3 regions of the Mesorhizobium sp. B2-4-7 genome follow, and region 1 is predicted to be linked to each of the others. Evidence: riboswitches for the same ligand, from Rfam matches in the RefSeq annotation. Region 1 holds a riboswitch; each other region holds the start of a gene.
What was found. A riboswitch is a leader RNA that binds a small molecule or an ion and turns the genes downstream of it on or off. The one in region 1 is predicted to bind cobalamin.
Positions count from the first base shown of each region.

Region 1 (10,362 bases):
TCGAGCATGCCGCGCACGGCACGCATGAAGGGGTCGGGGCCGCAGCAGAAGATTTCGCGCTCTCGGAAATCGGGCGCCAGAAGCGGCAGCCGGATGGCGTCGATGCGGCCCATATGGCCGAACCAGCCTTCCCGGCTCGACCGCTCCTCGATCATGAAACCGAGCGACAGGCCGGGCATGCGGCTGCCGAGCAATTCCAGCTCCTTGCGGAAGATGATCTCTTCGGGGCGGCGTGCGCAGTTGACGAAGCCGACATCGGTCCATGGCGCGCAGTCATTCAGCCAGCGCAGCATCGACATCATCGGCGTCACGCCGGAGCCGGCCGAGATGAACAGATATTTGGCCGCCGGGTGGCTGTGCAGCGAAAAGTCTCCGGCCGGCCCATACGCCTTGACGTGCGAACCAGGCCTCAAATGGTCGAACATCCAGCGTGTGCCGGTGCTGCCGGCCTGCGCCTTCACCGTCACCGCGATCGAGAATGGCCGTGAAGGCGAAGACGACAGCGTGTAGGTGCGCATCAGCAACCGATCCGCTGTCGGCAGTTCCAGCGTCACGAACTGGCCCGGCTTGTAGCGGAACCAGGTCTGGTTGTCGGAGCGGAAGGTGAAAGTCTTTACATCAGGCGCCTCGTCGCTCACGCCGATCACTTCCAGCACCTGGAGCCTGTCGTTCCAGGGCGCCATCTGATCGAGATGGCGATAGAGGCCGAGATCCGTCATCGCATTCATCCCTCACCTCTCAAGCAACGCTGCGCAGGGCCGGCCGGCCGTCTTCGGCGAGGCGCGGACCGATGAAACGCGCGTACCAGTCGACGAACTGGATGACGCCGCCTTCGTGCAGTTCGGAATAGGGGCCGGGTTCATAGGCCGGCGACAGGATGCCGAAGGCGTTTTCCTCGACGATGCGACGATCCTGGCCGTTGGTCTCGGTCCAGACATGGGTGAGTTCGGCGAGGTCGTAGTCGACGCCCTCGACCGCGTCCTTGTGAACCAGCCATTTGGTCGTCACCGCAGTCTCGGTGGCGCTGATCGGCAGCACGCGGAACGTGACGGCGTGGTCGCCGAGGATGTGGTTCCAGGTCGTCGGATAGTGATAGAGCAGCAAGGAGCCGATGCGGTCGGTGCCAACGCCGTCGGACAGGTTCTTCTTGACCGCGCGTTTTCCCGTCATCGTATAACTGACGGCATCGCGCAGCAGCGGCGCGCGGGTGGCACGGTACTGTCCGGCCGGGTCGATGCGGAACCTGCTCGGCAGGCCTGCCGCCTCGCACTTGGCCCAGTGCACCAGCATCTCCGGGTCGCTGTCGGCGTCTTGCACGCCAGTCACGGTCGGCGCCTCCGGGAAGGTCTTGCAGAGCTCCGGATGGTTGCCGGCGCAATGATAGCATTCGCGGTTGTTTTCCCAGACCAGCTTCCAATTGCCCTTCTCGACGATGGTGCTCTCGAAGGCGACCTTTGCTTCGCGCAGCCGATGCGGCAGCAAATAGGGTTCGATCATCGTCCGCATCGGCGCGAAATCCGCCGGCTCGTCGGCGAGGCAAATGAAGATGTAGCCGCCGACGCTTTCGCAGGCGACCGGCTTCAGGCCGAACTGGCTCTTGTCGAAACCCTCGGCCATCTGCCTGGCGAACAGCAGCCTGCCGTCCAGTTCATAGGTCCACTGATGGTAGGGGCAGACGAGCTTCGCCGCCGTGCCCTTGTCTGTGTTGCAGACGCGGCTGCCGCGATGGCGGCAAGAATTGTGGAAGGCGTTGATGTTGCCCTTCTGGTCACGCACCAGCACCACAGGATAGTCGCCGATCTGCACGGTGATGAAGCTGCCGGGCCGGGGCAGTTCGCAATCATGGCCGATGAACAGCCAGTCGCGGTACCAGATCAGCTCCATGTCGAGCTTGAAGTAGTCGGGATCGGTATAGAAGGGCTGCTCGAGCGAGAAGCCGTCCCTGCGGCCTTGCAGCCGTTTCAGCATGTCGTTGCGCGCATCCATGTCCTGTCCTCGCATTGAAGTCCTGTCCTCGCATCGAAGGACTGAACGGAGGGGAGAGAGGAAGGATCAAGCCGCGCGCCGGCTTGCGCCGGACATGCACCATCCGCCTCTTGACCGCCCGCCGCGATCAGTCGAGTCCAACATCTCGGGCTGGTTTCCGGGCTCTGGAGCTGTCCTTGCGGACTGTCGCGACACCTTCCCAGGCCTTTGCCCAGTGGTCTCCCGTTGCGACCTGAACTCCACCACCGTTGCGGGGGCAGCGCCGGATTCTGACCGGCTTCCCAATTCTCCGCCTCGTCGTCACGCGGCGGCACCTGAGATGGCAGGATCTAACCATGATCGCCGACTTGTCGTCGGCATGAAAACGACATCGCATCCATGCCGCGCGACACGCATTGGAAACGGCGCGGCCGCCGTTGCAGGGCAGAAAGCCTCAGGTCGCCGCCTCGGATTCCGTCTCGTGGCGGAGGCAAAAAAGGTTAACGGTTTCGAAAAGTGACTGTTAGCGCCCTCTAAAATCGAACCGAACGGTTCGTTTCTGTTGACGATGCGTGCAGGACGGTGTGAACACTGGGCCTTCGACACAGTTGGTGATCGCGCCGTCTGTTAGAATAACTATTTGATAACAAATGGAAAAAACGAATGTAGAAGGCTCTGGCACAATTTCAAGTGGTGGAAACTTGGTCCACACGGAAAAACTTCGTGATTGGAAATGGCGGTATGGCTTTCCCACATCGGGGCTGTCCGAACGACGCGATTTCCTCCCAAGACACGCCGCTAGACGGACGGAAAAATACTGGAGTATCAAAAAATGAAAAAGATCATTCTCACTGCCGCCGCCCTTCTGGCTGTTTCCGGCAGCGCCTTCGCTAGTAGCGACCATTATGGTTCGAATGCCCCTGCGGCCACCGCCGTCGACAGCTCGTACACCGCTTCGACCAAGAAGTCGGAACCGGCTGCCCAGACGCCTGTCCAGGGTGCCGATCGCAACCTCTTCGGCAACAACTAACAGCCGATCTCCAGTTGACGGCGGGCCTTCCGCCGTCCTGGCGAAATTTGAGAATTCAGGAGACTTGAAATGAAGAAGATCGCTCTTGCTGCCGCCGCCGTCCTGGCCGTGTCGGGCAGCGCTTTCGCCGGCAGCGACAACTATGGCTCCAATGGCGCCAACCAGCCCGCGGCCACTTCGACGGACAGCTCATACACCGCTTCGACCAAGACGTCGGCTCCGGCTGCCCAGGCACCTGTTCAGGGTGCCGACCGTAACCTCTTCGGCAACAACTAACAGCCGATCCTGCAGCAGATGGCGGGCAAGCCCGCCTCTGCGGTGGAATTTGAGAATTCAGGAGACTTGAAATGAAAAAGATCATCCTTGCTGCCGCCGCCGTCCTGGCCGTTTCGGGCAGCGCTTTTGCCAGCAGCGACAACTATGGCTCCAATGGCGCCAACCAGCCTGCCGTCACCTCGGTCGACAATGCGCACACGGCTTCGATCCGCGACAGCGGCTCGCCGGTCTACAAGCTGCTCAATTCGTCGGGCGATGAACACAAGTCCGCCCCTCAGGGCAGTGACCGGAATCTCTTCGGCCACTAACAGCCGAAGCTGACACCAAACAGGAGCGGCGGGCTTTGCCCGCCGCTCCTTTTTTGCGTGACCGGCAATTAATTCATGGCCTGCTCTCAGGCCGCTTTCGCTTCCGTCTCGTGCAGCGCGAAGGATCGGCCATCCGCGTCGAAGATATGAAGGTCTCCGGCGTCGGCGCTCAGCCGCAGCGTCGCCCCGCGCTTGACCTCGACATTGCCCGGCAGCTTGGTCACCAGCGGCAGGTCGGCGCGGCCGATGTCGACATAGACGAGTTGCACCTCGCCGAGCTGCTCGACATAATCCACCGTTCCTTCGAACAGATAGTCCGTGCCGCCGGCGATCGTCAGGTCCTCCGGCCGCACGCCGAAGCTCACCGACGCGCCCTTGGCCGAGGCCGGCGTCGCGATCGGCACCGTAGCCTTGCGGCCGCCGACATGACTGATGACGGTCGGATTGCCCGATTTGTCGATGGTCGCCGGCAGGATGTTCATGGCCGGCGAGCCGATGAACTGAGCAACGAACAGATTGCCGGGTTTCTTGTAGAGTTCCATCGGCGTGCCGACCTGCTCGATATGGCCCTCCTTCAGCACCACGATGCGGTCGGCCAGCGTCATCGCCTCGACCTGGTCGTGGGTGACATAGATCATGGTGGTGTTGGGCATCGATTCCTTGAGCTTGGCGATCTCGATGCGGGTGGCGACGCGTAGCGCGGCGTCGAGGTTCGACAGCGGTTCGTCGAACAGGAACACCTTCGGGTTGCGCACGATGGCGCGCCCGATGGCCACGCGCTGGCGCTGGCCTCCCGACATCGCCTTGGGCAGGCGGTCGAGATAGTTGGTCAGCTGCAGGATCTCTGCCGCCTGGCGCACGCGCTTGTCTATCTCGGCCTTGCTTTCCTTCCCGATCTTCATCGAGAACGCCATGTTGTCGTAGACCGTCATATGCGGATAGAGCGCGTAGGACTGGAACACCATGGCGATGCCGCGTTTCGACGGCGGCACGTCGTTGACCACCTCGCCGGCTATTCTGAGCTCGCCCGAGGTGATCTCCTCGAGCCCTGCGATCGAGCGCAGCAATGTCGACTTGCCGCAACCCGACGGCCCGACGAAGACGATGAACTCGCCCGATTTGATGTCGAGGTCGATGCCGTGCAGAATGTTGAGATTGCCGTATGATTTCTTCACTTGCCTCAGCGTGACATCGGCCATGTTTCCCTCCAGTGGTCCCTAGAATTCAGTCGATGCGCCCGAACCAGGCGCCGTAGCCGCCGAGGCGGATGGAGCCGGAGCTCTGCTGTCCCGAAAATCCGTGTCCGGGCAAAGGTTGCAGCGATCGACCGCCAAGGTCAACCTCCGCTGGCCCGGATCCCAGGTTGAAGACGCAGACGATCTGCTCGTTGCCCGCGCGGCGCGTGAAGGCGACAGTGTCGCCCTGGCTTTCGATGAAATTGATATCGCCCTTGGCCAACGCCGGATGGGCACGGCGGAAGCCGAGAAAGCGTCGGTAGTGTTCGAGCAGCGAATGCTCGTCGCCTTGCTGGACATTGACGGCTTGCGACAGGTGCTTGGCCGGCACCGGCAACCACGGCTTTGCCTGGGAGAAGCCGCCATTCCTGGCGCTGCCGTCCCACACCATCGGCGTGCGGCAGCCGTCGCGGCCCTTGAATTCCGGCCAGAAACGGATGCCGTAGGGATCTTGCAGATCCTCGAACCGCAATTCGGCTTCGCCGAGCCCCAGTTCCTCGCCCTGATAGATGCAGACCGAGCCGCGCAAGGACATCAGCAATGCCGAGATAACCTTGAGATAGGCGGTCGGGTCGGCTTCGTTGGCGGCCCAGCGCGAGGCCGGGCGCATCACGTCATGGTTTGAGAAGGCCCAACACGACCAGCCGTCGCTGGCAACCTTGCCGAAGGTTTCCAGCACCGAACGGACCTTGGCGGCGCTGATCTTTTCCGGCGCCAGGAAGTCGAAGGAATAGCACATGTGCACGCGCTTGCCGCCGGCTGTATAGGCCGCGACAACGTCCAGTCCGCGCTGTGAATCGCCGACCTCGCCGACCGCGGCCGTTGCCGGATATTCGTCGAGCAGGGCGCGGAAGCGTTCGAGGAAGCCGAGGTTCTCCGGACGGCTCTTGTCGTAGATGTGGTCTTGGTAGTTGTAGGGATTGACCGCGGGTGCGGTCTGGTCGTTGCGCTGCTCCGGCGGCAACGGCGGGTTGTTTTCCAGCCCCTGGCTGTGGAAGTAGAAATTGATGGTGTCGAGGCGGAACCCGTCGACACCGCGCTCCAGCCAGAAGCGGGTCACGTCGAGCAGCGCGTCCTGGACTTCGCCGTTGTGGAAATTGAGGTCCGGCTGTTCCGCGAGAAAGTTGTGCAGGTAATATTGCTGGCGGCTGGTGTCCCATTGCCAGGCCGATCCGCCGAAGATCGACAGCCAGTTGTTGGGCGGCGTGCCGTCCGGCCTGGGATCGGCCCAGACGTACCAGTCGGCTTTCGGATTACTGCGGTTCGATCGGCTTTCCCTGAACCAGGGATGGATGTCGGCGGTGTGCGACAGCACCTCGTCGATCATCACCTTCAGCCCCAGCCTGTGCGCCTCCGCCGTCAGCGCGTCGAAATCGGCCAGCGTGCCGAACATCGGGTCGACGTCGCAGTAATCCGAGACGTCGTAGCCGAAATCCTTCATCGGCGATTTGAAGAAGGGCGAGATCCAGATGGCGTCCGCGCCGAGCGCGGCGATATAGGGCAGCCGCCCGATGATCCCCTTGAGGTCGCCGATGCCGTCGCCATTCGAGTCCTGGTAGCTGCGCGGATAGATCTGGTAGATCACGGCACCTCGCCACCAGTCGCTATCGACGGCGAGATCGGGCCTCGAACTGGCTTTCAAAGCGGATTGCATGGTTTCAGCCTCCTTTCACCGAGCCTGCGAGCAGCCCGCGGACGAAATAGCGCTGCAAAGAGAAGAACACGATCAGCGGCACGATGATGGTCACGAAAGCCGACGTCGTCAGGATCTCCCAGTCGCCGCCACGCGAGCCGAGCAAGGCATTGAGCTTGGCGGTCAGCACGATCTGATCCGCCTCCGTGCCAAGGAAAACCATCGCCACCAGGAGATCGTTCCATACCCACAGGAACTGGAAGATGGCGAAGGACGCCAGCACGGGAAATGACAGCGGCAGCACGATCTTGACGAATATCTCGAAATCGCTGGCGCCGTCGATGCGCGCCGATTCCATGATCTCGCGCGGCAGGCCGGCAATGTAGCTCCGCAAGAGGTAGATGGCGAAGGGCAGTCCGAAGCCGGTATGCGCCAGCCAGATGCCGAGATAGGTCTTGGAGGGCACGCCGAAGAAGGCGCCGACGCCGTTATAGAGCTTCAACAGCGGGATCAGCGACATCTGCAGCGGCACCACCAGCAGGCCGATGATGACCGCGATCAGAAGCGCGCGCCCGGGAAAGCGCATCCAGGCCAGAGCGTAAGCCGCAAAGGCGGCGATGAGGATCGGGATGACGGTCGCCGGGATAGTGACGGTCAGCGAGTTCATGAAGGAGCGGCCGATGCCTTCCGAAAACAGCACGGTCCTGTAATTGTCGGTGGTGAATTTCGGCGGCGCCGAGGAGGCATAGTAGACGCGCTGGCCGCGGTCGCCCTCGAACGCCTTGGGCGAGGTCATGACGAAGCTGCCGTCGGCATTGAGCTGCAAGGTAACGCCATCGCCGAGATCGGCCGATGTGCCGGCCGGATATTGTGTCGGTGCCGCCGACTTGACGCCGAAGGCGCTGATCTCGCGCTTGGCGCCATCGCCGAAAATGTTGCCCTGGAGGACGAACTTGCCGTCCTTCTCGACCTGCGCCGAGGCGGGCGGCAGGCGTCCAGCTTCGGTCTGGGTCGAACTTGCGAACGAGTTCCACCAGCCCGAGGCGATGATCTGGTCCTTGTCGCGCAGCGACGATACCAGGATGCCGAGCGTCGGCATGGTCCAGATCGCAACGAAGACCAGCACGGCGATGTGAACGCCGAAGCGGCTGGCGAAGGAGTTTCCGGTCGCGACGGTCATCTCAATGTCCTCCCGTCTCTTTGTTGGCCTGGCGTATGTTCCAGACCATGATCGGAATGACCGCGATCATGATGATGATGGCGATTGTCGCGCCGCGGCCGAAATCACCGCCGCCACGGAACATCCAGTCGAACATCAGATTGGCCAGCACCTGGCTGTTCCATTGGCCGTTGGTCATGGTCAGGACAATGTCGAATACCTTGAGCACCAGGATGGTGATTGTGGTCCAGACCACGGCGATGGTGCCCCAAATCTGCGGCACCATGATTTTCCAGAAGATCTGGAACGGATTGGCACCGTCGATGACGGCGGCTTCCAGCGTCTCTTCCGGAATGCCGCGCAGCGCCGAAGACAGGATGACCATGGCAAAGCCGGTCTGGATCCAGATCAGGATCACCATCAGGAAGAAATTGTTCCAGAACGGCAGCGATATCCAGACCTGCGGCTGGCCGCCGAAATGCTGGATGATGGCGTTCAGGATTCCGATCTGCGTCTGGCCTTCGCCGCGATACTCATAAATGAATTTCCAGATGACGCTGGCGCCGACGAAGGAGATCGCCAGCGGCAGGAAGATCAGGCTCTTGGCGATCGTGCCCCACCAGATCTTGTCGGTAAGCACGGCGATGATCAGGCCAAGGAAGGTACAGGCGGCGGGCACTACGGCCAGCCAGAGCACATTGTTGAGGATCGAATTGCGAAACTCGCGGTCGCCGAAAGCCCATTGATAATTGGCCAGGCCGACGAAATTGGCGCCGCCGCGATCGAGGAAGGACAGCCGCAGCGTCTCGACCACCGGATAGATGAGATAGATGGTCAGGATGATCATCGCCGGACCGACGAACAGCCAGGGCCGGATCAGCCCTTGCCGGCGCAGATTGTCGACGGCGGCGGCACCCGAGACGCCGCGCGAGGGAAAGGTGACATCGAGCAGTTTGTTGGCGCCCCAGAAATAGGCGACGCAGCCGCCGACGCCGATGATGATGACGAATATGGCCGAGAAAATCTGAGCCGCCATGGGTCCCTCTCCCTGCACGACCCGCCAGGATGGAAACGATCCTTGCGATTGCGCCGCGCGCCGATCTCGTTGTTGAGCGCGGGCAGGCAGGGAAGCGTGTGGCTCCGTGCCCGCCGCATGCCGGAATGTCTACGCTGTCACGACTGGATCTGACCCGTCCCGGTTGGCCGGGCTGGGATGTTGCGATGGGGCCGGTCGGATCCGGGCCAACTGGCCCGGATCCGCTCGGGAGGTGGAAGCCTAGGCCTCCGCGGGTGCGGCTCTTACTTGATCGCGTCCCAGCTCTTCTGGATGTCGGTGGCGACGTCCTGCGCCGACTTGCCGCCGACCAGGTCGATCATGCCGGTCCAGAAGGCGCCGGCGCCGATCTTGCCCGGCATCAAGTCCGACCCGTCGAAACGGAAAGTCGAGGCATTGGCCAGGATCTCGCCCTGCTTGCGCAGCGCATCGCTGGCATAGGCATCCTTGTTGACCGCCTTGAACGGCGTCACGAAACCGCCTTCGGCCATCCAGATCTCATGGGCCAGCGGCATCTTAAGGAATTCGATGAACGCGCGGGCGGCCTTCGAGTCCTTGGTGATCATCGCCAGCGTTCCGGCGCCGAGCACGGGAGTGCCGAGTTCGGGCTTGGACGCATAGGGCGGAAAGTAGAAGAAGTCCGCGTCCTGGCCGATTTTCGTGCCTTCCGGGAAGAAAGTCGGGATGAACGACGCCTGATGGTGCAGGTAGCATTTCGGCGGCACCGCGAAGAGGCCCTTGGGGCTGTCGCGGAAATCGGTCGCCGCGACCGCCTTGGCGCCGCCATCGACCATCTTGTCGTCGGTCGCGATCTTGCCGAAGATGTTGATTGCATTGACCACGGCCGGGTCGTTGAACGGGATCTCGTTCTTCACCCATTTGTCGTAGGTTTCCGGAGACTGCGTGCGCAGCATCAGGTCTTCCACCCAGTCCGTCGCCGGCCAGCCGGTGGCGCCGCCCGAGCCGAGCCCGATGCACCATGGCGTGCCGCCGTCGGCGATAATCTTCTTCTCGAGGTCGGCGAGTTCTTCCTGCGTCTTCGGTACCTTGTAGCCGGCTTCCTCGAAATTGTCCGGCGAGTACCAGACCAGCGACTTCACGTCGGCCTTGTAGGGGAAGGCGAAGAAGCCCGGCTTGCCGTCCTTGTCCTTGAAGGTGCCGAGGTCGACCCATGACTGGCCGGCGCCGTAATTGTCCTTGACCCATTTGGCGGTGTCGTCGCCGAGCGGCGTCAAGAGACCCTTGGAAGCAAGGTCCTGGATCAGGCCGGGTTGCGGCAGAACGGCGATGTTGGGCGGGCTGCCGGCCTGCGTGTCGATGACGATCTGCTGCTCGTAATTTTCCGAGGAGGAATATTTGATCTCGGCGCCGGTGGCTTCCGAGAAATAATCGAGTACGCCGCGCACCAGGGTCTCGTCCTCGCCGCGCCATGGCCCGAAGATCGACAGGGTCTCGCCCTTGAGGTCGACTTTCTTGAGTTCTTCGTAGTTTGCCCAGTTGAAACGCTTGTCCTCGCCCGGCTTGAACTTCAGTTCGGCCTGCGCGGGCGCGCCGAGGGCGAGCACGGCAAGCGCGGCGCCCAGCAAAAGCATTTTCTTCATCGGTATTCCCTCCCAGTGGGTCACAAACACCGGACGGAACCTCCATTCCGCCCGCCGACGCCGCAGGACTGTGACTCAGTCGGAAAGGAACCGCAACCTTT
Region 1 covers NZ_VFVH01000004.1:500,584-510,945, reverse strand. Annotated here, with positions in the region: gene FJ946_RS15610 (hybrid-cluster NAD(P)-dependent oxidoreductase) at 1-719, opposite strand, end outside; gene FJ946_RS15605 (aromatic ring-hydroxylating dioxygenase subunit alpha) at 739-1,986, opposite strand; cobalamin riboswitch at 2,117-2,319, opposite strand; gene FJ946_RS15600 (DUF680 domain-containing protein) at 2,798-2,995, shown strand; gene FJ946_RS15595 (DUF680 domain-containing protein) at 3,065-3,271, shown strand; gene FJ946_RS15590 (DUF680 domain-containing protein) at 3,343-3,579, shown strand; gene ugpC (sn-glycerol-3-phosphate ABC transporter ATP-binding protein UgpC) at 3,666-4,778, opposite strand; gene FJ946_RS15580 (alpha-glucosidase) at 4,804-6,468, opposite strand; gene FJ946_RS15575 (carbohydrate ABC transporter permease) at 6,473-7,627, opposite strand; gene FJ946_RS15570 (sugar ABC transporter permease) at 7,629-8,642, opposite strand; gene FJ946_RS15565 (ABC transporter substrate-binding protein) at 8,906-10,261, opposite strand.

Region 2 (10,362 bases), on a different contig from region 1:
CATCTTCTCCCCCTTATCCCAACTTGGATTATGCCTTTTTCGAGGGCAGATTCAACTGCAGTGGCGATGATCCACAACTTTAGCGATAAATCTGGCTGGGATTTCGGGGCAGACTGCATGACGCGACCAGTCTCGCTGAGCAGGGCTAAGCGCCTAACGTCTTTTCCGCGGCTTCTCCAGCAAGGCAACAGCCTCGACATGGGGCGACCACAGAAACTGATCGATCGGCGTCACGCTTTTCACCGCGTAGCCGCCGTCGATGAGGATGCGCAAATCCCGCGCGAGCGTCACCGGGTTGCAGGAGACCGCGGCAACGAATGGAACATCCGAGCGGGCGATCTGCTTCGACTGATCCTCCGCGCCCGCGCGGGGCGGATCGAAGACAACGCCATCAAAGGCGTTTAACTCCTTGAACGTCAGCGGACGGCGGAACAGGTCTCGGCGCTCGCCGGTCACGCGTTTCAGGCCGGTGGCGAAGCGTGAACCCCGATCGAGCGCCGAAAGTGCGGCCGCATCGCCCTCCACCGCATGCACTTCCGATCTCGCGGCCAACCGCAGGGCGAAGCTGCCGCAGCCGGCGAAGAGATCGGCAATTTTTTTGGCACGTTTCAGATGTCCGCCGACGATATCGGCCATGGTCCGTTCGGCTGCCTCCGTCGCCTGCAGGAAGGCGCCCGGCGGCACCGCGACGGCAACGCTGCCGAACATGACGACAGGCTTCTTCGGCTCGATGATGATCTCGTCATCGATGGACAGTCTGGCAAAGCCCTGCGCAATGACAAAATTGGCGGCGATGCGGCGCTGGTTTTCGCCGAGCTTGCCCGATTCATGCACCGCCACGTCGAGGCCGGAACCCGTCACTGTGACTGCCATGCGAAACGATTTCGGGGTGGCGCAGATCAATTCGGCGAGTGCCCTCAAGCTGTCGAGCGCGTTGACGATCCCAGGCAGCGAGATCGGGCATTCGGAGATGGAAATGATTTCCGGCGACAGATGGCGATTGAAGCCGAGCAGCATGCCTGTTTCGGTGCGCCTGGCGGCGAGCACGACGCGGCGGCGCGTGTGCGGCGCGCAGGCGACCAGACCGCCTATTTCGCAATCGATGCCTCTCAGCGCATGCACGACCTTCTCGCGCTTCCACTGCTGATAGGCTTGCGCCTCCAAATGCTGGAGGGCGCAGCCGCCGCACTCGCCGAAATGGCGGCAGGCGGGTTCGATGCGCAGGGGCGAGGCCTCGATCAGCGCCATCAGCGTGGCGCGATCCCTTTCACGCGCCGCGGTGACGACCTCGCCTGGCAGCGTGAAAGGAATGAACAGATCGCCGCTTTCGGTGTCGGCGATGCCATCTCCCTGGGCGCCAAGCTTTTTGATGGTGAAGCGTGCGCTCATCGGTCCTTGACCCCACCAAGCAGGAATTCGCGATTGCCGTCACCGCCCTCGATCGGCGACAGATGCAAGCCGAGCGAGCGCCAGCCGGGCACGGCATCCAGCCAATCCTGCAACAAGCCAGCGACACGGGCGGCATGATAGGGGTCTTTCAGCAGGCCGCCCTTGCCGATCGCCTCGCGACCCGCCTCGAACTGCGGCTTGACCAGAAACATCGCTGCGGCACCGGGCTTGGCGATGGCAAGCGCAGGCGGCAGGGCCAGTTTCAGTGAAATGAAACTGACGTCGGAGACTATGAAGTCCGGACTGCGGCCGCCAAGATCGGCGGTTGAGAGATCGCGGGCGTTCAGCCCCTCGATGACCGTCACGCGCGCGTCCTTGCCGATATCAGCATGCATCTGTCCGTGACCGACATCGATCGCCGTGACATGGGTCGCGCCGCGTTCGAGCAGGACCTGGGTGAATCCGCCGGTCGAGGCGCCGATGTCGAGCGCCTCACAGCCGGCCGGATCGAGGCCGAAATGGTCGAGCCCGGCGATCAGCTTCAGCGCCGCGCGTGAGACATAGCCTTGGGCCGGGTCATCAACGGCGATGACGCATTCCGGTTGCACGGCCTGACCCGGCTTGCGGCCAATGACGCCATCAACCGTTACCGTACCACGTTCGATCGCGTCACGTGCACGCGAGCGGCTGGAAAACAGCCCACGCGCTACGAGCAGATCGTCGAGCCGCTGGCGCGTGCTGGCTGGCCGGGGAAAATTCATCGGTCTTCCTTGGCGAAAGCCGGCGGCGAAGGCAAGGAGATTGGAGCAGGAGAAGCAACATCGCCGCAGGGCAGCGACCGCAGAGAGCCGCTCGCGGCCAGTCGCATATCGCATCAGGTCGGCCACGATGATAAGGAAGAAACGCCGTTTTGCTGCCGAAGGCGAAGGAGGACGGATGCTTACGGGAACCTGCCATTGCGGTGCGGCCCACTGGACCTTGAAGGGCGATCCCGGGCCGATCACCGCTTGCAACTGCACGCTGTGCCGACGTTACGGCACGCTCTGGGCCTACGACTTTGTCGATGAACGTATCCGCGTCGTGGGGCCGATAAAAAGCTATAAACGTGCCGGCAAGGCCGAACCCACGCTCGAGATCCTGTTCTGCCCGACATGTGCGTGCGTGCTTGCCTGGCGCGGTTTGCGCCCAGCCGAGTCCGGCTGCACGCGGATCGCCGTCAATGTAAGGCTTGCGCCGCCGGAAGCCGTGGCCGACCTGCCGATCGACCATTTCGACGGTCTCGAGACCTACGACGATCTGCCGCGCGATGGCCGCTGCGTGCGCGACATGTGGTTTTGATTTGGGTGGTTTGATTTGGGCGAGCTCAGAAGATGGTGCGGGGAGCCTGCCGTTCGACGGCGGGAGACAGGCCGCCATCCCGATCGCGGGCAACTTCCCTGCGCGGGCGCTCGACTGGCGCGGCGGATGCCGATGCGGCGTCCGGCGGGACAACAAGCTGCGGCAGCTGCTTGTAGGAGAAGCCGCCCCTGATATGCCCCATCTTACTGGCGACTATATCCGCGGCCGCCTTCTCGAGATTGCGGTCGTAGCGCGTTCCGGCGATGGCCGGCGCTGCGATGGCGGTCAGGATCGCCATGCCGCACAGAAGCGTCTTCACTGTTGTTGTCTCCCTGCCTGGCCAGAACCTAGCAGCGTGCCGTTGAAAAACGGGCAAGAGACACGGTAAGCAAAACGCCAAACCGCAATGTCAACAATGCGTTACGACATCGAGCCGGCAAACCGATTCAAGCGCTTGATGTGTCGAGTCAGGCGCGCTGGGCGCGGACCGCCTGCCCGAGGGCGGTGAAAACCGTATGGACGATGCCGGCGGCATCGAGACCGGCATCGGCATACATCTTTTCCGGCTTGGCGTGGTCCGCAAACACGTCCGGTAGCACAAGCGGGCGCACTTTCAGGCCGCTTTCCAGCAGGCCCTCATGGGCGAGGAACTGCAAAACGTGACTGGCGAAGCCGCCGACGGCGCCCTCCTCCACCGTGACCAGAACCTCGTGCGAGCGGGCCAGCCGTCGGATCAGGTCCTCGTCGAGCGGCTTCGCGAAGCGCGCATCGGCGACGGTGGTCGAAAGCCCGGCCGCGCCCAGCTCCTCGGCCGCGATCAGGCAATCCTGCAAGCGCGTGCCGAAGGAGAGGAGTGCCACCTTGCCGCCTTCCCTGATGATGCGGCCCTTGCCGATTTCGAGCACCGAGCCGCGATCGGGCATGTCGACGCCGACGCCATTGCCGCGCGGATAGCGGAAGGCGATCGGGCCGTCATCGTAGGTTGCCGCGGTGCGCACCATGTGGCGCAGTTCCGCCTCGTCGGCCGCCGCCATGACGACGAAGCCCGGCAGGGAGGCCAGGAAGGTGGTGTCGAAGGCGCCGCAATGGGTGGCGCCGTCGGCTCCGACGAAGCCGGCGCGATCGATGGGGAAGCGCACCGGCAATTTCTGGATCGCCACGTCGTGCACGACCTGATCGTAGGCACGTTGCAAGAAGGTCGAATAGATCGCCGCGAACGGCTTGTAGCCTTCGGTCGCGAGGCCGGCCGCGAACGTCACCGCATGCTGTTCGGCGATGCCGACGTCGAAGGTCCTGGCCGGAAACACTTCGCCGAACAGGTCAAGCCCGGTGCCGCCCGGCATGGCGGCGGTGACGGCGACGATGCGCTCGTCCTCCTGGGCCTCCCGGATCAGGCTTTCGGCGAACACCTTGGTATAGGCCGGCGCGTTGGCCGGGGCCTTGGCCTGAGCGCCGGTGATGACGTCGAACTTGTTGACGCCGTGATATTTGTCGGCCGCGGCCTCGGCCGGCGCGTAGCCCTTGCCCTTCTGGGTGACGACATGGATCAGCACGGGGCCCTTGCCATTGTCACGGACATTTTTCAGCACCGGGATCAGATGGTCCAGATTGTGGCCGTCGATCGGACCGATATGGTAGAAGCCGAGCTCCTCGAACAGCGTGCCGCCGGTGACGTAGCCGCGCGCATGCTCGACCGCCCTGGTGATGGCACGGTCGGCACGCTTGCCAAGATACGAGGTCAGTTTCTTGCCGAAGTCGCGCAGGCCGACATAGGCCTTGCCAGAGGCCAGGCGCGCCAGATAGGCGCTCATGGCGCCGGTCGGTGGGGCGATCGACATGTCGTTGTCGTTGAGGATGACGATCAGGCGGGCATCGAGCGCGCCGGCGTTGTTCATCGCCTCGTAGGCCATACCGGCCGACATGGCGCCGTCGCCGATGACGGCGATGACATTGTTGCGACCGCCGGCAAGATCGCGCGCCGCCGCCATGCCAAGGCCGGCCGATATCGACGTCGAGGAGTGGGCGGCGCCGAACGGATCGTATTCGCTCTCGGTGCGGCGGGTGAAGCCGGAGAGGCCGCCCTCCTGGCGCAGGGTACGGATGCGATCGCGGCGCCCGGTCAGGATCTTGTGCGGATAGGCCTGGTGGCCGACATCCCAGATCAGCCGGTCATCGGGGGTGTTGAAGACATAATGCAGCGCCACGGTCAGTTCGACCACGCCAAGCCCGGCGCCGAGATGACCGCCGGTGCGCGACACCGCGTCGATCAGTTCGAGGCGAAGCTCTGATGCCAGTTGCGGCAATTCGCTTTCGGAAAGCGTGCGCAGCTCGGCCGGGATACGGACCTTGTCGAGAAGCGGCGTATGCGGCGTTGCGTTCACGGGTAGGCCCAAGCTTCTGTTCATGCGCGGGATAGGCCGCCGGCAGGCGAAAGTAAATGCCTGCCAAATGACGCGAAAGGCACGCCCCGTCGTCGATTTCCTCAGCCTTCCGGCAGTGGAATGAACTCTTCCTCATCGCCGGGAACGATGTCGAAGCGGCCGGTCTTCCATTCTTGCTTGGCCTGTTCGATGCGCTCCTTGGAGGACGAGACAAAATTCCACCAGATGTAGCGCTTCGAGCCCAGCGAAGCACCGCCGAACAGCATGAAATGGGCACCAGCCTGTGAGGATACGACGATCTCGTCGCCGGGCCGGAACACCAGCAGCCGTTCCGCCGGAAACACGTCGCCGGAAATCGAGACCTCGCCTTCCAGCGTATAGATGGCGCGTTCTTCCGCGTCGGCAGGGATTTTCACGCTGGCGCCGGGCGCCAGCCTGAGGTCGGCGTAGAGCGTCTCGGAATCGGCTCGCACCGGGGAACGCAGCCCCTGGAAATCGCCTATAACGATGCGGCCGCTGACGCCTTCCGCGTCGATGTCGGGAAGCCGCGCGACAGCGGTGTTTTCGAAAACCGGCGCCACTTCCTCCTTGCCGTCCGGCAGCGCCAACCATGTCTGCAGCCCCGAGATCGACATCGGCGCGCCGCGCAGTTCTTCCGGCGTGCGCTCCGAATGGACGATGCCGCGGCCGGCGGTCATCAGGTTCACGTCACCCGGCTCGATCACCATCTCGGTGCCGAGCGAATCGCGATGCCTGATCCTGCCGTCGAACAGGTAGGTGACCGTCGACAGGCCGATATGAGGATGCGGCCGGACGTCGAGCGCCTGACCGGCACGCAGGATGGCCGGGCCCATGCGGTCGAAGAAGATGAAGGGACCGACCAGCCGCCTTTTGGCGGTCGGCAAGGCGCGGCGAACCTGAAAACCGCCAATGTCCTTGGCGTTCGGAATGACCATCAATTCGATCTGGTCGCCGGCAAAGGCATCGCCGGCTTCAGGATCCTTCCCGGGAAAGAAGCTCATGAACTCTCCTTGTCAGCGGCCGATGGCTGCTCTGGCCAGATCAGGCAAAGCGGATCGCCGCCTTCGCCCGCAGCTTGGCCGCAACCTCCTCGCGATTGCGCGGATGCTGGTTGGTTTCAAGCGAATCGAGAAGCTCGCGCGCCGACGCCGCGATGGCCTCGACGGCATGGTCGAATGCGTGCTGGTTCTGCTTCGAAGGCCGCGTCGTTCCGCTCAGCTTGCGAACGAATTGAAGGGCTGCATCGCGCACCTCGTCGTTGGTCGCCGGCGGATCAAAATTGAACAGGGTCTTGATGTTTCTGCACATCGCTTCCGTATCTCCTCTTGTCCTGGAGCCGTTTCAATCGGGACGCGTTCTATCCTCAATCATGATCGTGTCAAAAACCAGAGAGACGGCTGCGTGCCTCAATCCGCGTCCAGCGGCTCCGTCCCGACCGGCTTGCCGTCGCGGGACAGCCTGATCTTCTCCACCTTGTCCTCGGCCGCCTTGAGCAGCCGGTCGCAATGCACCTTCAGCGCCTCGCCGCGCTCGTAGATCTTGATCGACTGGTCGAGCGGCACATCGCCACGCTCCAGATCATCGACGATCTTCTCCAGCGCGTCGAGAGCCTGTTCGAAGCTCATCGCCTTGACGTCTTCGTTGATTTCACCAGCCATCATTCATCCTTTCATCAGTCGCCCGACATGGGCGGCGACCGAAAATGCCAATCCTTGCAGATCGTAGCCGCCCTCGAGCAGGCTGACGAGCCGGTTGGCGCTGTGGCGCGCCGCGCGCTGCATGAGTTGGCCGGTCGCCCAGTCGAAATCATCCTCGGTCAGGTTGATCTCGGCCAGCGGATCGCGATGATGCGCGTCGAAGCCGGCCGAAATGATGATCAGGTCGGGTGCAAAATTGTCGAGCGAGGGCAGCACGCGCGACAGGAAGGCATCGCGGAACGCCTCGCTGCCGGTCTGCGGCGCAAGCGGCGCGTTGACGATGTTGCCGGCGCCGGTTTCGTTCTTTGCTCCGGTGCCGGGGTAGAGCGGCATCTGGTGCGTCGAGCAATAAAGCACGGACGGATCGTCCCAGAAAACATCCTGCGTGCCGTTGCCGTGATGCACGTCCCAGTCGACGATGGCGACGCGTTCGATATCGTGTTTGCGCTGTGCATAACGTGCGGCGATGGCCGCCGTGTTGAACAGGCAGAAGCCCATCGCCGTCGCTTTCTCCGCATGATGGCCGGGCGGCCGGGCGGCGACGAAAACGTTGTCTGCCCTGCCGGCAAAGACGTCGTCGACGGCGGCGTTGGCGGCGCCGATCGCGGTGATCGCCGCTTGCCAGCTCTTCGGGCTGGCCGTTGTGTCGGCATCTATGCGGGCGATGCCCGTATCGGGAATGGCGGCGCGTACCCGCTCGACGAAATCCTCGGGATGCGCGTAGAGAATGGTGGCCTCGTCGCCTTGTGGCGCCTCGAGGCGATCGAGCGCGGCAAAAGCCTCGTCGTCGAGCACGCGCTCGATTGCGCGCAAGCGGTCCGGCCGCTCCGGATGGCCGGGTGGCGTGATGTGCTCGAGGAAGATCGGATGGGTGTAGAGACGAGTGGCCATGCTCCCTATCTAGTGCCCTGGCGCGGCGATGGCCATGCGTTGCGGCCTGATGGTTGGGGAAAATCGCGCTTGCGTCCGTTCGCGTCGCCGCGGGGATTGGCGGCGCAGGGGCTTCGTCGTAAAGTCCCGGCCACTGCCTGGTGCCCGCCGCGAGCGGGAGAATCGGGAACACGGTTTGATACCGTGGCGTGCCCAACGCTGTAAGGGGGACCGCGCCGGTAAATGCCACTGTCGATGACGGGAAGGCGCCGGATGCGGGTTGATCCCGAGCCAGAAGACCGGCCTGGCAGGCATCGTCATCCGCATGGTCAGGCGGACGGCAGTTGATTGCAATCGCAAGGGGACAAGCGATGCCGGACAATATGACCATCCCCGTGGGTGACGGATTCGACCAGATGGCGCGCGATGCGGTCTACCGCGCCATGTTCACGCGGCGCGATGTTCGCAGCCATTTTACATCAGAGGCCGTCGACGACGAGGTCTTGGCGCGGCTGCTGCTTGCCGCCCATCACGCGCCATCGGTCGGCTTCATGCAGCCATGGAATTTCATCGTCATTCGTGGCACCGAACGACGGGAACAGGTGCGCGACCTGTTCCTCGCGGCGCGCGAGCAGGAATTGCCGGCGATCGAGGAAGAGCGGCGGGCGCTCTACCGCAAGCTCAAGCTGGAAGGCATCTGCGAAAGCGCGCTCAATATCTGTATCACCTGCGACCGCCGACGCTCACAGGGTTCGCCGCTGGGACGCTGGCACAATCCCGAGATGGATCTCTACAGCACGGTCTGCGCGGTGCAGAATTTCTGGCTGGCGGCGCGCGCCGAAGGCGTCGGCGTCGGCTGGGTCAGCATTATCGAGGCGCAGGCGTTGAAAGACCTTCTGTCGATTCCCGGGCATGTGACGCCGGTGGCCTATCTCTGTGTCGGCCGTGTCTCGGAGTTCGCGCCGAAACCGGACCTCGAAACACATGGCTGGGGGCGGCGGCTGCCGCTGCCCGAGCTGATCATGAGCGAGACGTTTTGCGGACAGGGCGAAGTTCCGCTCAAATCAACGATCGCACGCCTCAAGGCGGCAACATGCGAAAAGTCTGACAAACCCTTGATTTGATTGCCGATACGGCATGCGCAGCGCGCTGCCGGCGGCCTGCCGTCGTCAGGCGGCTCCGGCATCCTTCCTCAACAATCCTTCGAGCAGTTGCTTGAATGCCGCCACCACGGTCTTCGACGTCGCTTCCGGGTCGTTCGAATTGGCGATCCGCTGCGCCGCCTGGCTGCTCGCCCCGTTGATCAGCCGTGCCGCGGTCTCGGGGTCTACGCCCGGGACAACCACCCCGTCGCCCTGCAGCGTCGTCAGGTGATCGGTCATCGACGCGACGCAGGCATTGGCGTTCGGCCATTGCGCGGGATCCCCCAGCACGGCCGGACCGTCCCGAAACATGATGCGCTGGATTTCCGGCTCCAGCGCCATTTCGATGTAGCTCGTGCATTCGTCGACGAAGCTTTGCCAGCGGGTCGGTGCTTTCGCTGCAACCTCATTCACCCGTGCCGCCATCTCGGCGTCTATCTCGGCGATAACCGCCTGCAAAAGCCCCTTCTTGTCCCCGAAATGATGATAGAGCGCACCGCGCGTCAGCCCGGCCGATGCGGTGAAATCATCCATCGATGCCTCGGCATAACCGATCGTTCCGAACGCATGCCGGGCCGCGGCAATCAATTTGGCGCGCGTTTCGGCGATCATTTCCCTGCGGGGCTTGTGCATCTCTTCTGGCCTTATCCACATACGTCACGTATGCCAATTGACATACGCGACGTATGATCTATTTAGTATTCATACGCATCGTATGTAATTTCCGAATCGCCTTTTGTCGAGGAACGGACCATGCAGAACCCCTATTCCGAGATCTTTCGAGCCCCTGGCGCCAAGGGCTTTGCCGCTGCAGGCTTCATGGCGCGCCTGCCGGTCGCCATGGCGCCGATCGGCATCGTGGCGATGCTGTCGCAGACGCGTGGCGAATACTGGCTGGCGGGTGCCGTCTCGGCGACATTCGCGCTGGCCAACGCTTTCCTGGCGCCGCAGATCTCCAGGCTGGTCGACCGCCTCGGCCAGACATGGATCGTCGTGCCCACCACCATCATCTCCGTGCTGGCATTCCTGCTGCTGATTGCGTCGGCCAATCAGGATTGGCCGGTATGGACAATGTTCGTGTCGGCGCTGCTGGCAGCGGCCATGCCCAGCATGCCGGCAATGGTGCGCGCGCGCTGGACCGAGCTTTTTCGCGGCCGGCCGGAGATGAACACCGCCTTCGCCTTCGAATCGGCGGCCGACGAACTGGTCTATATCGCCGGCGCGTCGCTGTCGGTGGGCCTCAGTGCGGCGCTGTTTCCGGAAGCAGGCATGCTGGCGAGCACGTTGTTTCTCGCTTTGGGCTCGATAGCATTCATCCTGCAGCGATCGACCGAGCCGAAAGTGCGGCCGGTGGACCATGGTTCGACTGGCTCGGCAATCCGCCTGCGGCCGGTACAGATCATCACCTTCGCCCTAATCTTCATCGGCGCGACCTTCGCGACGACGGAAGTGAGCACCGTGGCGATCACCAACGAGTTCGGCCAAGCCGGTGCCGCAAGCCTGGTGATCGGCGTCTATGCGCTG
Region 2 covers NZ_VFVH01000001.1:659,905-670,266, forward strand. Annotated here, with positions in the region: gene FJ946_RS03335 (hypothetical protein) at 1-3, opposite strand, end outside; gene FJ946_RS03340 (class I SAM-dependent RNA methyltransferase) at 154-1,389, opposite strand; gene FJ946_RS03345 (TlyA family RNA methyltransferase) at 1,386-2,150, opposite strand; gene FJ946_RS03350 (GFA family protein) at 2,326-2,727, shown strand; gene FJ946_RS03355 (hypothetical protein) at 2,753-3,046, opposite strand; gene dxs (1-deoxy-D-xylulose-5-phosphate synthase) at 3,195-5,132, opposite strand; gene FJ946_RS03365 (pirin family protein) at 5,210-6,130, opposite strand; gene FJ946_RS03370 (DUF2277 domain-containing protein) at 6,171-6,437, opposite strand; gene FJ946_RS03375 (exodeoxyribonuclease VII small subunit) at 6,536-6,787, opposite strand; gene FJ946_RS03380 (histone deacetylase family protein) at 6,791-7,717, opposite strand; cobalamin riboswitch at 7,839-8,019, shown strand; gene bluB (5,6-dimethylbenzimidazole synthase) at 8,068-8,820, shown strand; gene FJ946_RS03390 (TetR/AcrR family transcriptional regulator) at 8,866-9,471, opposite strand; gene FJ946_RS03395 (MFS transporter) at 9,592-10,362, shown strand, end outside.
Region 2: it holds a riboswitch for cobalamin, as region 1 does, so the genes downstream of both, bluB (5,6-dimethylbenzimidazole synthase) here and FJ946_RS15605 (aromatic ring-hydroxylating dioxygenase subunit alpha) in region 1, are expected to answer to the same signal.

Region 3 (10,362 bases), on a different contig from region 1:
CTTGGCTTCGTCGTCGTAACGCACCTCGACGAAGCCGGTCAGCGGGAAATCCTTGCGCAGCGGGTGACCGTCGAAACCGTAATCGGTGAGGATGCGCCGCAGATCGGGGTGACCCGAAAACAGCACGCCATAGAGATCGTAGGTCTCGCGCTCGAACCAGTCGGCGCCGGGATAGACGCCGGTGATCGACGGCACCATCGTCTCCTCGTCTGCCTGCACCTTGATGCGGATACGCACGTTCTGCTTCGGCGACAACAGGTGATAGACGACGTCGAAGCGCTTGGCCCGTGACGGATAATCGGCGCCGCAGACATCGATGACCGAGATGAATTGGCAGCGCGGATCGTCGCGCAGGAAAGTCACCACTTCGATCAGATCGCGCGGTTCGACATGGATGGTGAGTTCGCCATAGGCGAACACTGCTTCATTGACGCGGCCAATCAATTTTTCGCCGAGATAGGTCGACAGTTCGCTCAGGGATGCGGCCATGGATTTACCGTTCGATCGTGCCGGTGCGGCGGATCTTCTTCTGGAGCAGAAGAATGCCATAGAGCAGCGCTTCGGCGCTCGGCGGACAGCCGGGCACATAGATGTCGACCGGCACGATGCGGTCGCAGCCGCGCACCACCGAATAGGAATAGTGGTAATAGCCGCCGCCATTGGCGCAGGAGCCCATCGAGATGACGTAGCGCGGCTCCGGCATCTGGTCGTAGACCTTGCGCAGCGCCGGGGCCATCTTGTTGGTCAGCGTGCCGGCAACGATCATGATGTCGGACTGGCGCGGAGACGCGCGAGGAGCAACACCGAACCGCTCCGAATCGTAGCGCGGCATCGAGGTGTGGATCATCTCGACGGCGCAGCAGGCGAGGCCGAAGGTCATGAACATCAGCGAGCCGCTGCGCGCCCAGGTGATCAGCGCCTCGGTCGAGGTGACGAGAAAGCCCTTGTCGGCGAGTTCGTTGTTGATTTCGAGGAAGAACGGATCATCGGACCCAACCGGCCTGCCGGTATTGGGATCGATCAGACCCTTGGGCTTCGGCGCGACGAGCGTGCCGGAACTGTCGCTCAATCCCATTCGAGCGCTCCTTTTTTCCATTCATAGGCAAAGCCGATGGTCAGCACCGCCAAAAACACCATCATCGACCAGAAACCGAGCATGCCGATCTTCGAGAACGACACCGCCCACGGAAACAGGAAGGCCACTTCCAGGTCGAAAATGATGAACAGGATCGACACCAGGTAGAAGCGGATGTCGAACTTCATACGGGCGTCATCGAACGAGTTGAACCCGCATTCGTAGGCGGAAAGCTTTTCCGGGTCGGGATTGCGGTAGGCCACCAGGAACGGCGCCACGATGAGCGCGACGCCGACAGCCGCCGCCACTGCGATAAACAGGACGATGGGCAGGTACGAACTGAGAAGTGCGTTCATGCTGCGGCTTTCCGTTGGCGCCAATCCATTTTGATTACAGCACCAGACCCCATTGCGGAAGCGTGACAGTTTAACCGCTGAACCGTTTTAAGGGGCCTTTGCTGCAACGCGGCGAGGGTTAGCGCAGCGCTTCCGGCGAAGCAAGTCAAACCTTGTTCAAAACACTGGCCTGGACGGCATAAGGGAAGAAACTGGTCCGATCCGCTCCTGTTTGATTTCCTTCGCTTTTTACTCCACTTTTCTCTCCTGACAGAGTTGCCGCCAAAACCCTGCTAGCATGGCCGGAATCAACTGTCCGAACCACGCTCAACAAGCCATCAGAGTCGCATCCGAATGAAGGAAAATATCTCGCTCGCCGCGGCCCGGCGTATCGCGCTCGCCGCCCAAGGGTTCACTGATCCCCGCCCCGCCGGCACGCCCGACCGACGCCACTTCGCCCGTGTGCTCTCGCGTACCGGCCTGCTGCAGATCGATTCCGTCAGCGCGGTGGTGCGCGCTCACTACATGCCGCTCTATTCGCGCCTTGGTCCCTACCCGTTCGCCTTGCTCGACAACGCCGCCGTCACGCGCAAGCGCACGGTTTTCGAATACTGGGCGCACGAGGCTTCCTTCCTGCCGGTCGAGACCTATCCCCTGATGCGTTGGCGCATGCAGCGCGCCGAGCGTGGCGATGAAATGTATCTGGGTCTCGCCAAATGGGGCCGCGAGCACGCCGCCTATATAGAAGAGATCTACCGCGAGGTCGCGGAGCGCGGCCCGATCGCCGCTTCCGCGCTCGAAGGCCAGAAAGGATCCGGCGGCTGGTGGGGCTGGAGCCACGCCAAGCATGCCTTCGAATGGCTGTTCTGGGCAGGACGCATCACCACCGCGCACCGCCGTGGCTTCGAACGCTTCTATGATTTGCCCGAGCGCGTACTGCCGCGGGCGATCCTCGATCTGCCGGTGCCGTCTGCCGAGGACGCGCATCGGGAATTGCTGCGGATATCCGCCCGCGCTCATGGCGTCGCGACAGCAAGCGACCTGCGCGACTATTTCCGCCTGTCGCCGGCCGACATGAAGGGCCGGCTGGAGGAGCTGGTTGAAACAGGCGAGCTGGTGCCGGTGCGTGTCGAGGGCTGGAACAAACCGGCTTACCTCCATAAGGAGGCCCGTATTCCACGAAAAATCGAGGCCCGCGCCTTGCTGGCGCCGTTCGATCCGGTCGTTTTCGAGCGCTCGCGCACGGAGCGGCTGTTCGATTTCCACTACCGCATAGAAATCTACACCCCTGCCGAAAAACGGCAATACGGCTATTACGTCCTGCCGTTCCTGCTCGGCGACAGGATCGTGGCGCGCGTCGACCTCAAGGCCGACCGGCCGGCCAGCGTGCTACGCGTCCACGCGGCCTATGCCGAGCCCAGCGCGCCGCCTGAAACCGCCGCGCAACTCTTCCAGGAATTGACGCAGATGCAGGGCTGGCTCGGCCTCGAACGGATCGAGGTTACGCCCGCCGGCGACCTTGGGCAGCCGCTCGCCGACATTGCCGTGTCGTAGACGCGCGTTGACACCGCCGCCTGCAAGAGCCTAAATCCATTCCAGACGGTCTCCTCTCGGCAAAGGGAGGAGCCAAGAGGGAATGCGGTGCGAAATCTCGATTTCAAATCCGCGGCTGTCCCCGCAACTGTAAGCGACGAGCCAAGGCCGAAAACCACTGGGACGGTCCCGGGAAGGCGGCACGAAGGCGATGACCCGCGAGCCAGGAGACCTGCCGTCTGAGACATAAGAATCCGATCGCCCGGCGGGTTTTCCGGGCAAGGAGCCCGATTTGGAACGCGACAGCAGTTTCCCGGCTGAAACAGCGGACATTTTGTCTGGCGATAGCGACTTGTCTGGCGATAGCGACGCCTTGGCCGGCGTCACTGTTATCATCTGCGCTTCCTGCCGCGACGAGACCGGTTCCGATGCCCATCCCCGCGCCGGCGAAGTTTTGGCTCAAGATACGCGCCAAGCCGCAACGGCCGACAATGTCCGTGTCCGCACCGTCGAATGCCTCGGCAACTGCAAGCGCCGTCTCAGTGCGGCGATTCTTCGCGACGGCTGCTGGAGTTATGTCTTCGGCGACCTGAACATCGCCAGCGGCGCCGATCTCGTCACCGGCGCGAAACTCTTCGCCGCTTCGACCAACGGCCTCATTCCGTGGCGTGGTCGCCCGGATTCCCTCAAGCGCGGCCTCGTCGCCCGCATTCCTCCCCTCGACATGCTGAAGGACTGATCATGACCGCCGCAGTTTCCGCCGCCACTCTCTCCCGCGTCCCCTGTACCGTGGTCACCGGCTTCCTGGGTGCCGGCAAGACCACGCTGGTCCGCCATCTCCTGGAGAACGCGGGCGGCAAGCGGATCGCCATCATCGTCAACGAATTCGGCGACATCGGAATCGACGGCGAGATCCTCAAGGGCTGCGGCATCGACACCTGCCCGGAGGAAAACATCGTCGAACTGGCCAATGGCTGCATCTGCTGCACCGTCGCCGACGATTTCGTCCCGGCGCTCGACCAGATCCTGTCGCTGACGCCGAAGGTCGACCACATCCTGATCGAGACCTCAGGCTTGGCTCTGCCCAAGCCGCTGGTCCAGGCCTTCCAGTGGCCGACAGTGAAGAGCCGGGTGACAGTCGACGGCGTAATCGCCGTGGTCGACGGTCCGGCATTGGCCGAGGGGCGCGTCGCCAACGACATGGACGCCCTGCAGGCGCAACGCGCGCAGGACCAGACACTGGACCACGACGACCCCGTCGAGGAGGTGTTCGAGGACCAGATCGCCTGCGCCGACCTCATCATCCTGTCGAAGAGCGACCTGATGGATGCCGCAGGTTCGGCTCGCGCCAACGCCATCATTGGCGAACACTCCGCCCGCGCCGTGAAGGTCGTGCCGACGGCTCATGGCAAGGTCGATCCGTCCGTGCTGCTCGGGCTAGGCCTCGCCGTCGAGGACGACATCGAGAACCGCAAGTCCCATCATGACGGCGCCTTCGACCACGAGCACGACGACTTCGATACGTTCATCGTCGACATCCCCTCGATCGCCAACCCGGACGACCTGGCAAAGCGCGTCGCGACCGCCGCCGAACAGGAGAACGTGCTGCGGGTGAAAGGCTTCGTCGAGGTCGGCGGCAAGCCGATGCGGCTGTTGCTGCAGGCGGTCGGTCCGCGCGTCAATCATTATTATGACCGCGCCTGGACGGCTGACGACGACCGCCGCTCGCGCCTGGTCGTCATCGGCCTCAAGGGGCTGAACCGCCCGGCGATCGAGCATATCCTCGCCGGCTGAGGCAACACCGACCGCGATGCACATCCTCACCACCACATCCGCCTCGCTCGACGATCTCGCCGAGCCGGTCGATCTGCGGCAGACGCCGGCGGAAATGGTGGCGCTGTCCTTTACGGACAGCGACCTGGCCGGACTGGCAGCGGCCTGGAAAGGCGACGCCGATCGGCTGCCCACGATGCGGCTGGCCGCGCTGCGCGACCTGCGCCACCCCATGTCCGTCGACCTCTGGATCGACAGCGTCGCCCGTCACGCCAAAGTCATTCTGGTGCGTATTCTCGGCGGTTACGAGTGGTGGCGCTACGGCTGCGACCAGTTGGCCGTGGTTGCCCGTGAGCGCGGCATAAAGCTGGCACTACTTCCCGGTGAAAGCCACGACGAGGATATCAGGCTGATCGAAGCCTCGACGCTGCCGCGCGAGGAACTGGACGGGCTGCTCAATTATTTCCGCCAGGGCGGCCCGGCCAATATGAGCGCGCTGGTGCGCAGGCTGGCGCGGTTGGCGGGGTCTGATGGCGAGATTGCCGAGCCGGTAAGCGTGCCGAAAGCCGGGTTTTATGAGCCGGGGCGCGGAGTCGTGGAGAAGCCGTACTTATCGAATGTTGACGATCCTTCACACCCCCCTCTGTCCGGCAGGACATCTCCTCCGCAAGGGGGGAGATCGGCTGTCATCAAGGCCGGCTCCTCTTCTGTCCCCTTGGACAGGGATTTATCTCGACCATCCGCGATAGGCGAAATCGTCGATGAAAGAGCAATCTCCCCCCTTGCGGGGGAGATGTCCGGTAGGACAGAGGGGGGTGTGACGGAACTCGACGCCGGCAACGTCAACCCACCCGTGATTCCCATCCTCTTCTACCGCTCGATGCTGCTCGCCGCCGATGTCGCGCCCATCGACGCGCTTTTCGAGGCGCTACGGCAGCGCGGCATGCTGCCGGTGCCGATCTTTGTCTCCAGCCTGAAAGACCCGGAATCTCTGGCTTTTGTTGAAACCGCGATTGCCCAGCCCAAGCCCGCCGCCATCATCACCGCGACCGCTTTCGCGTCCGGCGCCGAACCCGGCGTCGAAACCCTGTTCGACCGCGCCGGCGTTCCCGTCTTCCAGGTCATCGTCGCCACCACCCGCCGCGACGTATGGGAGAAGAACCAGCGCGGGCTGGCCCCCGCCGACCTCGCCATGCATGTCGTTCTGCCCGAACTGGACGGCCGCATCCTCGCCGGCGCCGTTTCGTTCAAGGGCGAAAGCGAGACCGACCCCGCGCTCGGCCACCGCGCCTTTGCCAACCGGCCGGAGCCCGATCGCGTCGAACAGGTGGCGGACCGGGTCGCGGCCTTCATCAGGCTTCGGGAAACGCCGCGCGCCGAGCGCAAGGTCGCCATTCTGATCCCCGATTACCCGAGCGCTCCCGGCCGCACCGGCTATGCGGTCGGGTTGGATGTGCCATCCAGCGTGCTGGCGATGCTGCACGACCTCCAGGAACAGGGCTATGTAGTTGAGGGAATTCCCCAAACGTCGCGTGCGTTGCTGGATGCGCTGGAGCGCAGCAAGGCTGGGTTGGAGTTGGATGAGTACCTTGCCTTCTCAACGGAATTGCCGGGCGCAGCAATTGCTGCCGTAGAAGCAGCTTGGGGCAAAGCCGAAGGCGAGACAGGTTTGCGCGAGGCACCCCCCTCTGTCCTGCCGGACATCTCCCCCGCAAGGGGGGAGATTACGCCGTCATCTCTGTCTTCGCCAATCTCCAACGTTGCAAGAGTAGCTCCAGCGTCTAAACTGCCAATCTCCCCCCTTGCGGGGGAGATGTCCGGCAGGACAGAGGGGGGTGTTCAAGCGCTGCCCGCCGCCAAATTCCCCTTCCGCGCCGCGACCTTCGGCAACATCACCGTGGCCCTCGCCCCCGATCGCGGCCGCTCGGCCGACCGCCGCGCCGACTATCACGACCCGACGCTGCCGCCGCGCCATGCATTGCTCGCCTTCGGCCTGTGGCTGCGCAAATTGCTCGGCGTCCATGCGCTCATCCATGTTGGCGCGCATGGCACGCTGGAATGGCTGCCGGGCAAGACGGTTGCGCTTTCGCAAAGCTGCTTCCCCGAGATCGTCACCGGTCCCCTGCCCGTCATCTATCCCTTTATCGTCTCCAATCCCGGCGAGGCGGCGCAGGCGAAGCGGCGGATCGCCGCCGTCACGCTCGGCCATCTGCCGCCGCCGCTCACCGGCGCCGGATTGGACAAGAACCAGCACAGGCTCGAACGGCTGGTCGACGAATACGCCCAGGCTGACGGTCTCGACCGCCGCCGCCGCGACCGTCTGGCCAGTCTGATCGTCGAAACCGCGCAGACGACGGGCCTCGCCGCGGAGGCCGGCGTTGCCCGCACCGACGCGCCGGACGAGGCCCTGCGCCGCATCGATGCCTGGCTCTGCGACCTGAAGGATTTCGCTATCAAGGATGGGCTGCATGTCTACGGCCGCGCGCCCGACGAAGAGCCCGACCTTATGCGCCGGCAAAGCGCCGAGGCCGAAAAGGCCGCCCTTCTTGCCGCGCTCGACGGTCGTCATGTCACCGCGGGCCCGGCCGGCGCGCCCGCGCGCGGGCGTTCCGACGTTCTGCCCACCGGCCGCAACCTGTTCACGTCGGACCCGCGCGCCATGCCGACGCCGACGGCTTACGACATCGGCAAGGCTGCCGCCGAGGAAGTGGTGCGCGCCTATATGCAATCGCATGGCGACTGGCCGCGCTCGCTGATCATCGACCTCTGGGGTTCGGCGTCTTTGCGCACCGGCGGCGAGGAGATCGCGCAGGGGCTTTCGCTGATGGGCTGCCGCCCGCAATGGGATGCCGCCACAGGCCGCGTCACCGGCATCGAGGTGTTGGCGCCGGCAGCGCTTGGCCACCCGCGCGTCGACGTCACCTGGCGCATATCGGGCCTGTTCCGCGACATGTTCCCGACCCAGATCGCGCTGATCGATGCCGCTGCCAACGCCGTTGCCGCGCGCGACGAGGACGATTCGGAAAATCCGCTCGCCGCAAGGACCCGCGCCGAGGGCAAGATCAGCCCGCGCATCTTTGGCACCTCGCCTGGCACTTACGGCGCTGGCGTCGAGGAAATCCTGTCGAGCGGCGACTGGGCGGCGCGCGAGGAAATCGGCCGCGCCTATCTCGATGCCACATCGCATGCCTATGGCGGCGCCGGCGGTGAAGGGATCGCCGCGCCCGGCGCTTTCGAGAACCGCATCGCCGAGGCCGATCTTCTCGTCCACACCGGCGACGATCCCGGCCGCGACATCCTCGAAGGCTCCGCCGATGTCGCCTTTATCGGCGGCTTTTCGGCCGCCCTTGCAGCGCTTGGCAGGAATGCCGACGTTATCGTGCTGGACACGACGGACCCGCAGAGGCCGAAGCCGCGTTCACTTAGTGAGGCTGTGACGCGCGTCGTGCGCGCCCGCGCTGTCAACGCCCGCTTCATAGCGGGCCAGATGCGCCACGGCCCGCGCGGCGCCTCGGAATTCGCCGAAACCGTCGACCGGCTGGTTGGCTTCGCCGAAACCACGCAGGCCATACCGGGCGCGCTGATAGACGCCGTGCACGATGCCTATCTCGGCGATGCGGACGTCCGCGCCTTCATCCTGCGCGAAAACCCGGCCGCCGCGAAAGCCATTGCCGAACGCCTCCTGTCGGCGCGACGGCGGGGCCTCTGGCATCCCTTGCGCAATTCGATCGACGACGACCTCGCGGCACTGATTGCCGAGGCACGGGAGTTGGCGGCATGAACGCCTACTCCCGACGCGGCGCCTGCCCGGCCCTTTCGGCGCCGATGCAGACCGGCGACGGCCTGCTGGTGCGGCTCAACCCGGTCGCCGGAGGATTGTCGCCGAAGCTTCTGATCGGGCTGGCAGAATCCGCCCTGCGGCACGGCAACGGCATCATGGAAGTGACAGCGCGCGGCAGCTTGCAAATACGCGGATTGACCACGCAAAGTGCAACCCTGCTGGCGAAGGAAGTCGATGCGCTGGGCATTGTGGTCCGCACTGGCGTACCAGTGGAGACCGGACCACTGGCCGGCATCGATCCGCAGGAGATCGCCGACCCCAGGCCGCTGGCTGATCGGATCAGGGAAGCGGTCGAGGACGCCGGGCTGACGCAGCGGCTCGGGCCGAAGGTTTCGGTCGTTGTCGACGGTGGCGGGCAACTCACGATGGATGCTGTGACGGCCGACGTGCGGCTGAAGGCGGCGAGCACCGAGGCGGGAATCCGCTGGCGGGTGTCGGTTGCCGGTGACGGGCGGAATGCAAGGCTGCTCGCGGTTGCTGATGAAGGTGTGGCTCGTGATATAGCCGTCGCGGCTCTAAGGATGATCGCCGAGAAAGGCCGCGATGCTCACGCAAGGGATTTGTCGGAGCGGCAGTTGGTGTCTCTGGCGGGTTGGCTATGCCTGACAAGTTTGCGCGAGGCGCCCCCCTCTGTCCTGCCGGACATCTCCCCCTCAAGAGGGGAGATTGCTCATTCACGCTCGCCTTTGCCAATTTCCTCGGATGCAGAAGGAGAGCCGGCGCCCGAACCGCCAATCTCCCCCCTTGTGGGGGAGATGTCCGGCAGGACAGAGGGGGGCGCCGTAGAACACCCTCGCTCGCCGATTGGCGTTTTCGACTTGAACACTGGCCACGCCCTCGGCATCGGTCTCCCCTACGGCAGCATGCCCACCGAAAGGCTCATCGCCCTCGCTCAAAGCGCCGTCACTCTCGGCACGTCAGAAATCCGCCTCGCCCCGGGCCGCGCCCTGCTCTTCCTCGGCCAGCCACCAGCCGCCAATCCTTCCCTCCAGCAAACAGCCGCCACCCTCGGCTTCGTCACCTCCCCCACCGACCCGCGCACGCGCATCGCTGCTTGTCCCGGCGCGCCGGCTTGCGCCTCGGGTCGCATCGCCACGCGCGACATCGCCGAGGCGATTGCCACCGAAAACGCCGATAGCCTCGACTTCACCTTGCATGTTTCGGGCTGCGCCAAGGGCTGCGCGCATCCCGGCCCAGCGGCGCTGACTGTGGTCGGCGGCGAAAATGGAGCCGGACTTGTCGTGAACGCGACGGCAAAGGCCCTTCCTGCCGGTTACAGGCCGGGCTATGACGCCGCGCGCGGCATCGGCCGCGTCGCGGCGGCAATCCGCAGCGCACGCTATCAGGGCGAGACCGCCGCCGCCTGCCTGACAAGGCTGGGGCCGGCCGGCATCGCAGAGGCTTATCGACAGGAATGACAATGGTCGCCTACGACTACATCCACGACGGCACGGCGATCTACGAACGCTCCTTTGCCATCATCCGCGCCGAGGCTGATCTCGCGCGCTTTTCCGAAGCAGAGGCCGATGTCGCGGTCCGCATGATCCACGCCTGCGGCCAAGTGGAAGCCGCCAAGGATTTTGTCTTCTCCAGCGATTTCGTTGCCGCCGCACGGGCCGCGCTTGCCGCCGGCGCGCCGATCTTCTGCGACGCCGAAATGGTCTCGCACGGCGTCACCCGCGCCCGCCTGCCTGCCGGCAACGAGGTGATCTGCACCTTGCGCGACCCGCGCACGCATGAAATCGCCAGGACGATCGGCAACACACGTTCTGCCGCCGCGATCGACCTGTGGGGCGAGCGCATTG
Region 3 covers NZ_VFVH01000006.1:105,752-116,113, forward strand. Annotated here, with positions in the region: gene FJ946_RS17910 (NADH-quinone oxidoreductase subunit C) at 1-489, opposite strand, end outside; gene FJ946_RS17915 (NADH-quinone oxidoreductase subunit B) at 494-1,075, opposite strand; gene FJ946_RS17920 (NADH-quinone oxidoreductase subunit A) at 1,066-1,431, opposite strand; gene FJ946_RS17925 (winged helix-turn-helix domain-containing protein) at 1,765-2,964, shown strand; cobalamin riboswitch at 2,994-3,198, shown strand; gene FJ946_RS17930 (DUF1636 family protein) at 3,236-3,682, shown strand; gene cobW (cobalamin biosynthesis protein CobW) at 3,685-4,737, shown strand; gene FJ946_RS17940 (cobaltochelatase subunit CobN) at 4,754-8,497, shown strand; partial or broken gene cobG (precorrin-3B synthase) at 8,494-10,054, shown strand; gene FJ946_RS17950 (precorrin-8X methylmutase) at 9,978-10,362, shown strand, end outside.
Region 3: it holds a riboswitch for cobalamin, as region 1 does, so the genes downstream of both, FJ946_RS17930 (DUF1636 family protein) here and FJ946_RS15605 (aromatic ring-hydroxylating dioxygenase subunit alpha) in region 1, are expected to answer to the same signal.